One region of the Aliiglaciecola sp. genome, then DNA from elsewhere that is predicted to be linked to it. Evidence: predicted binding sites of a transcription regulator. Region 1 holds the regulator's gene; each other region holds the start of a gene.
The links. The regulator sigma-54, encoded in region 1, starts transcription at its own class of promoters, with help from an activator protein. The targets are predictions, from matches to a motif close to GTTGGCACGNNNNTNGNNT.

Region 1 (2,277 bases):
TGGAACTGCAGAAGAAGTTTTAAATAATCAACAAGTCAGAGATGTATACCTTGGCGAGCAATTCAAGCTATAGTACAGGTATGTTGTTTTTAACCAAAGCTTTGTGGCTAAACAAGTAAGAATATAAAAACTAAATGAAACCCTCGTTACAATTAAAATTCAGCCAGCAACTAACAATGACGCCTCAATTGCAACAGGCTATCCGTCTATTGCAGTTGTCAACGCTGGATTTACAACAGGAAATACAAGAAGCTTTAGAATCCAACCCGCTTTTAGAAGTAGAGGATGGTTCGGACATCCCCACAGGAGATTCCGCATTAGCAGATAGTAATGATAAATTCACGGAAGAAACCGTATCCGCCAGTTCTGACTCAATGGATACAAACGAGGCATTAGAAAAAGCAGATATTCCGGACGAATTACCCATAGATAGCACTTGGGATGAATATATCAGTGCATCTTCAGCACCCGCATCAATTAGTGGTGGCAGCGGTGGTGATGATGATCAAATTTTCCAAGGTGAAACCAGCGAAAATATACAAGATCATTTGTTATGGCAAATGCGCTTAACCCCCTTTTCCGAAGTAGATACCGCTATTGCCATTGCCATCATCGACTCAATCGATGAATCTGGATATTTAACCATTAGTACTGAAGAAGTGCTCGCGAGTCTCGATCACGAAGAGGTTGAACTGGATGAAGTTGAGTGTGTTCTAAAACGCATTCAAATGTTCGATCCTATCGGTTCTGGCTCTCGAAATCCTCAAGAGTGTTTGATGGTACAAATGAATCAATTTGCCCCAGATACACCTTGGTTAAATGAAGCTAAATTATTAATTAGTGAATATGCAGACCTTTTAGGTAGCAAAGATTACCGCACGTTAATGCGCAAAACTCGTTTAAAAGAAGACGAATTACGCGAAGCAATGCGTTTGTTGCAAACATTAAACCCTCGCCCAGGCAGCGCCCTAATAATTGGTGAATCCGAATACGTGATTCCTGATGTTTCTGTAATGAAAAAGAATGGCCGCTGGCAAGTAGAGTTAAATCCCGACAGTTTGCCTAAGCTAAATGTTAATCAGCAATATGCAGCTATGAGCCGCAATGCTAAAAATACCAGCGACAGTCAGTTCATTCGTTCACATATGCAAGAAGCCAAGTGGTTTATTAAAAGCCTTGAAAGCCGAAACGATACATTGCTCAAAGTAGCCAATTGTATTGTTCAGCAACAAGTCGGATTTTTCGAGCATGGTCCGGAAATGATGAAACCAATGGTGTTAAATGATGTCGCAGAAATGGTGGATATGCATGAATCAACTATTTCCCGTGTTACTACACAAAAATATATGCATACACCAAGAGGAATTTACGAACTGAAGTACTTTTTCTCCAGCCATGTTGCCACAGACTCTGGCGGAGAGTGTTCTTCAACGGCAATTCGCGCACTAATTAAAAAACTTGTCGCTGCAGAGCTTCCAACTAAGCCACTTAGCGATAGTAAGATTGCTGATCTATTGGCTGACCAAGGTATACAGGTTGCCCGTAGAACAATAGCAAAATACCGGGAGTCTTTATCGATCCCACCGTCTAACCAACGCAAGAGCCTGCTGTAGGCTCGTTAACAGAAGGAATACGCTAATATGCAAATTAACCTTACTGGCCATCATGTAGAAATTACAGATTCATTGCGAGATTATGTAGACACTAAATTTACAAAGTTAGAAAGGCATTTTGATCACATCAACAATGTCCATGTCATTCTCAATGTCGAAAAGCTTAATCAAAAAGCTGAAGCGACAGTTCATCTTAGCGGAGGCGAAGTTTTTGCAACCTCAGAACATAACGATATGTACGCAGCCATTGACGGATTAATAGATAAGCTTGATCGACAGGTGATCAAGCACAAGGAAAAGATTAAACGTCATTAACATATATTAGATTATTTAATGGAAATTAAAGACATCCTTTCCTCTGACTGCACAAGTTGTGCAGTTCAGGGGACAAGCAAAAAACGAATTCTTGAAACTATCAGCCTAATAGCGGCAGAAAAGATTGACGGTATTGATCAAACTACCATTTTGAATAGTTTAGTCAGTCGCGAAAAAATGGGTAGTACAGGAATCGGCAATGGTATTGCGCTGCCCCACGGTAGATTAGCTGGGTTAAAAGACGTAGTCGCAATATTAATTACCAGTGATCCGTCCATCAATTTTGACGCAGTCGATAATTGTCCAGTAGATATATTTTTCGCTATTTTAGTACCAGAAGATAAAGCCG
Region 2 (2,277 bases), on a different contig from region 1:
CCTTCCTATAGTGTGGGCGCAAATGATCCTTAGCAGTTCCGAAATTAGACGGTCTTTAAGCAGTAATACAGAGCTATTTACCCAAGTAAAGCAAAACCAACTGCAAGCATACGAAGCTTCTTTGAGCTTATTAGTGACCTTGTATTTACCTAAACAGACAGATATTGACGATTTAGAAACAGCTTTAAATACCATGCGTAAACAGCCATTGGCAGCCCAAATTTGGCAAACACAGATTCAGTTGCGTATTTGGTTAAATGAATTGAATGATAGCTTGAGTCTAGCGTTCAGTGAGCTGTCTTGCAGTGTATCCTCATCTTCTCTACAAATTGAAGAACTTAAATTAGTATACCAACGAAACTTCATTAAAAAGATCCTACCGACAACAAACCGGCTAACAAGTGCAGACAATACTTTAGCCCCCTACTTTCAAGATTTGCTGGAAAATCCAGTACTTGCCAATGAGTTTAAAGTATTTTTAAGGCAACGAAAGTCAGATTACGATTTGTATATTGATGCTCTTCGTCGCCATCAATTACTTTGGCAAAACCTATTCAGCCAGTGCCAACCTAGCAATTAAAAAGTCTAGCTCAGCCCAAACAACTGTATATAATAACAGTCATGTTAACTAATAATATTCGATACTCCCAACGTACCTGTTTTGTTTATAAGCAAAATCAATTGATTGGTAAAATTCAGTTCCAGCGGGATGCAAATATCGGCATTTGGCAAGTGCGCTATTTATCCTCGGACCTACCTATTCACAGTGCCGATCAACCCAGTGAAATCCATTCAAAACTAAGTGACTTAGGACTATCATGGCGATGGGGAAAGATCTATCACCGTTATCGACAACAACGCAGCTAAATTGGCCGTGGCCATTTTGCTTTAATTTAGCTGCATCAACTTACCGTGTAAATTATTCCAGACTTAGTGAAAAAATAGCAAAGAGCATATTGTTAATTTCGACCAAATTAATAAAATACCATAAATTTCATACAGTTAACAATTGGCACTATACTCGCTTTAAGAAAAGACAGGTGAACCTTTAATTATTAAATCACAGTGAGGCAATATTATGAGCTTACAGTCAAAACTTAAAATTCTTGTTACCTTAACACTTACTTTTTTAATGCTTTGCGGTTGTGCCACTATCGAGGGTGCAGGTGAAGATATCGAAAGCGCAGGAGATGCGATACAAGACGCGGCGAATGACGCTGAAAACTAACAAATAAAGGCTCAACATTTCAGCAATGTTGAGCCTAAATTTCTAGATTTATCCAAGCTTAGAAATAAGTTTCATCAATCTTGTTATAAACGTTAATTAAACCAAGTTGCATTTCATCAATAAATTCGTGCAGTTTATCTTGAATAAGTAATTGCGGGTTAGCTTCCATTAATTGCTTTTCAACCATTGATGTCATTTCAACACATTGCTCGTAATTGGGTAACTCCCGCAAGCAATTCTCAACTTGTTTGAGAGTGTGTATCAATGCTCTGGGAAAGCGGTTTTCTAACATTAAAAACTTCAAAACATCCGGTCGTCGAATTTTGAAACGCACTTCCCGACGGTACATTTGATAAGCAGTGAGTGACTTTAATACACTCATCCACTGTAAGTTTTCTAAAGCAGATTGCTCCGTTTCCATGTCTTGCACCAGCGATGCCGAGCGAACATCGATAATCCGCGTGGTCATATCAGCCCGCTCTAAATTGCGACCTATACGCAAGAACTGATAAGCTTCATCACGAGTCATTGTGCTCACAAGAATGCCGGTAATTTTCTGATTAGATTCGATTATTTCTGTCAAATACTCGTAACGAGAGCGTCGAGCTATAGCCTTTTGACGATTGGCATGGGCAAATAAATACAACTCATTAATCTGTTCCCAGGCCTCTCTAGGTATAATTTCACGGATGGTTCTGGCGTTTTCTCTAGCAGCACTTAGAGAGCTGACAATAGAACCCAAATTTTTAGTATCCCCCACCATAAAATTCAATACGCTACGCTCATTTGCTTCTTGATATTTAGCGTAAAACTCATCGCGATTTGACACAATATCGACCAGTGGCTCCCAGCCTAAAACGATACTTTTGGGAAGATCTAAAAGTAGATTAAAATTGACGTTAATTAATCTTGCTGTGTTTTCTGCTCGTTCTAAATAACGCCCCATCCAACACAAATTACTGGCTACACGTGACAACATATTAATCGCCCTCCATATCAACAATCCATGTATCTTTGCTACCACCACCTTGGGATGAATTAACGACTGT
Region 3 (2,277 bases), on a different contig from region 1:
GTTCAAATATGAAATTGAATTGTTTATTGGATTGAATACAGTGATCCCAAAAAGCGGGCTGGAAAAAACAAAGATGTCGTCATCTATAACACTAACATCATAAACATCCCCAAAGTCGACTTGGTCCATTTCATCGTAAAGTTGAGCGTTTATCTCTTTGCCGTGATTGTCGAACTTTATTCTCTTAAATCCATTTTGATAGATCCAAAGATCTTGATAGCCAAGTCTAAATATCTGAGTAACGTTACTGTTGACATCATTAGGGAGAAAAAGATCAATATTACCATCTTTTCTATTTACGGATATTAGTCCTTTGTTTGAGCCCACAAGAATAGTGTTCGCATCTAAAATAAAAATAGTGTTCAGGTTTAAAACAGTATTAAATTTATCTGATATACCGATATCCGTGGCGTTGCCATGATGTGAACTTAACAACGTATAATATTCATCAATCGCATAAATAGTTTCACCTACAATCTCAAAATAAGTTATATCTTTTGTATTTGAGAGTATGGAATCCAACTCTAACCTATAAGTCTTAGTTAAAATTGAGTAACTATAAATATCCCCCCCGCAACTGAAATAAATAACTTCTTTAAGGCCTCTAATATTGCGACAAAATTCAGATGTACTTCCTTCAACTGGAAAATCGACTTTATTAAACTGGTTATTTTCTAAAAAGTAAATTCCATTGCCAAACGTTGCAATCCAAAGCCTACCATTTATATCTTCATATAATGATTCGATATCATATTCAAAAAGCGAATGATCAGCTTCTCCATAATGCAGAATATGTGAGCCTGTAACGGAATAAATTCCATTTTCTCCCCCCAACCATAAAGAATGTTTCCCTTTGAATAGTGTGTGAGTTACTCCTATGGGTTTACCATCAAAAACCTTCTGCGACTCTATTGAATAAACAGAGCCACCACAAAAAAACATCGTAAATATCAGTATATTTCTAAGCTTTTGTCCCAAAAACACAACTATCTGTCCTATATTTAATTTTATAGTTTGTAAAACTTTACATAATGAATATGGTACACAAAACGTACTCTAACAAGAGGAAAACAGATGAACCGCAAATTAAATTTTAATCAAGTTGAAGAAATAACAGGAAATGAGCTTTCTCAAATATGTGGAGGAAGTGAAACACAATACATTCCTTTTTATGCTGTAGATAAATCAGGAAGAGAACTGAGCCCCACAGACCCTGCAAGAAAAGGAAAGAAATTAAACCCACCAGTAGACCTAAATTTATAGTATCTAATTGGATTTAACCTTAAAAACAGTGCCAACTTCTTAGATTAAGTTGGTACTGTTCTATAAATAAAGACGTCAACTAATTTTACAAAACCTTCCCACACCAAACTGTATAAAATTCAAACAGGTTGAAAATCCTAGACTTTTTCTTTTTGGCTTAGTAATTGCCTTCTGAGAATTTGCAATTTGCTGTTTGCGATAAAAAAAACCAACAACCAACTTTAAAGGATGAAGACTGTGATAAATAAAACAAAAATAAAGCTTATACCACTAGTATTATTAATTATGGCATGTTGTTCCGCCCCGGCATTTTCTACTTTGGTGTATTCAGATACTAATGCGACCGGTGATTTTTGGGCACGCCCAATTTTGGAAGGACCGGATATTTCCGTCAATGGGCCGGTTCAATATACTGTTCAAAGTTTCTATACCGCCGGTTCGGGAGAATTTAATTTTAGTAGTATCCAGGATTATGACGGTTACTTGCACCTATATGAATTTGATTTCTCGCCAACCAATCAGTTGGTCAATTTGTTAGCCGGCGATGATGATGGTTTTGGTGGGATAGGTACCTCGGATTTTAGTTTCAATTTAGTGGGTTTCCAGCAATATTATTTAGTGACAAGCGCGTTCGCAGCCGGAGATGTTGGCAGCTTTACAAATACCATAAGTGGGGAAGATAGTGATATTGCGGTGTTTGCTGGGTTGGTTTCTGTGCCCGAGCCATCCGGCCTTGCTATTTTTGCATTAGGAATGATTGTTTTAGCATCACGTCGTTTTACAAAATAAACAAACCATAACGCCTAGCGCGAGTTTTTAAACAGCACCTTTGATTTCACTGGTGCTTTTTTTTTGTGTCTATTTTTTGAAAAAGCTTTTTAGAAGAGTTTTATGTGGCTGTGATATTTACAAGATATAAGTTGATTTCAGTCTAGTTAGGCAAACGCCTTGGCGACAAAATATTTGGGAAATTATTAACTAGATAGATTTGGGCATAAAGAGAAAATGGTGCCG

Region 2: a site for sigma-54 is predicted at 1,009-1,027, ahead of ABJV04_RS17775 (entericidin A/B family lipoprotein). Genes of this name have one in related genera too.
Region 3: a site for sigma-54 is predicted at 1,415-1,433, ahead of ABJV04_RS04560 (PEP-CTERM sorting domain-containing protein). Genes of this name have one in related genera too.

The regions. Positions count from the first base shown of each region.
Region 1 is NZ_JBDWYG010000037.1:53,956-56,232, forward strand. It holds gene lptB (LPS export ABC transporter ATP-binding protein) at 1-73, shown strand, start outside; gene ABJV04_RS08855 (RNA polymerase factor sigma-54) at 135-1,613, shown strand; gene hpf (ribosome hibernation promoting factor) at 1,641-1,928, shown strand; gene ABJV04_RS08865 (PTS sugar transporter subunit IIA) at 1,947-2,277, shown strand, end outside.
Region 2 is NZ_JBDWYG010000066.1:65,189-67,465, forward strand. It holds gene ABJV04_RS17765 (DUF3080 family protein) at 1-580, shown strand, start outside; gene ABJV04_RS17770 (hypothetical protein) at 622-867, shown strand; gene ABJV04_RS17775 (entericidin A/B family lipoprotein) at 1,079-1,228, shown strand; gene ABJV04_RS17780 (alpha-E domain-containing protein) at 1,287-2,207, opposite strand; gene ABJV04_RS17785 (circularly permuted type 2 ATP-grasp protein) at 2,209-2,277, opposite strand, start outside.
Region 3 is NZ_JBDWYG010000021.1:4,040-6,316, forward strand. It holds gene ABJV04_RS04550 (ATP-binding protein) at 1-984, opposite strand, end outside; gene ABJV04_RS04555 (hypothetical protein) at 1,075-1,263, shown strand; gene ABJV04_RS04560 (PEP-CTERM sorting domain-containing protein) at 1,501-2,052, shown strand; tRNA gene ABJV04_RS04565 (tRNA-Thr) at 2,270-2,277, opposite strand, start outside.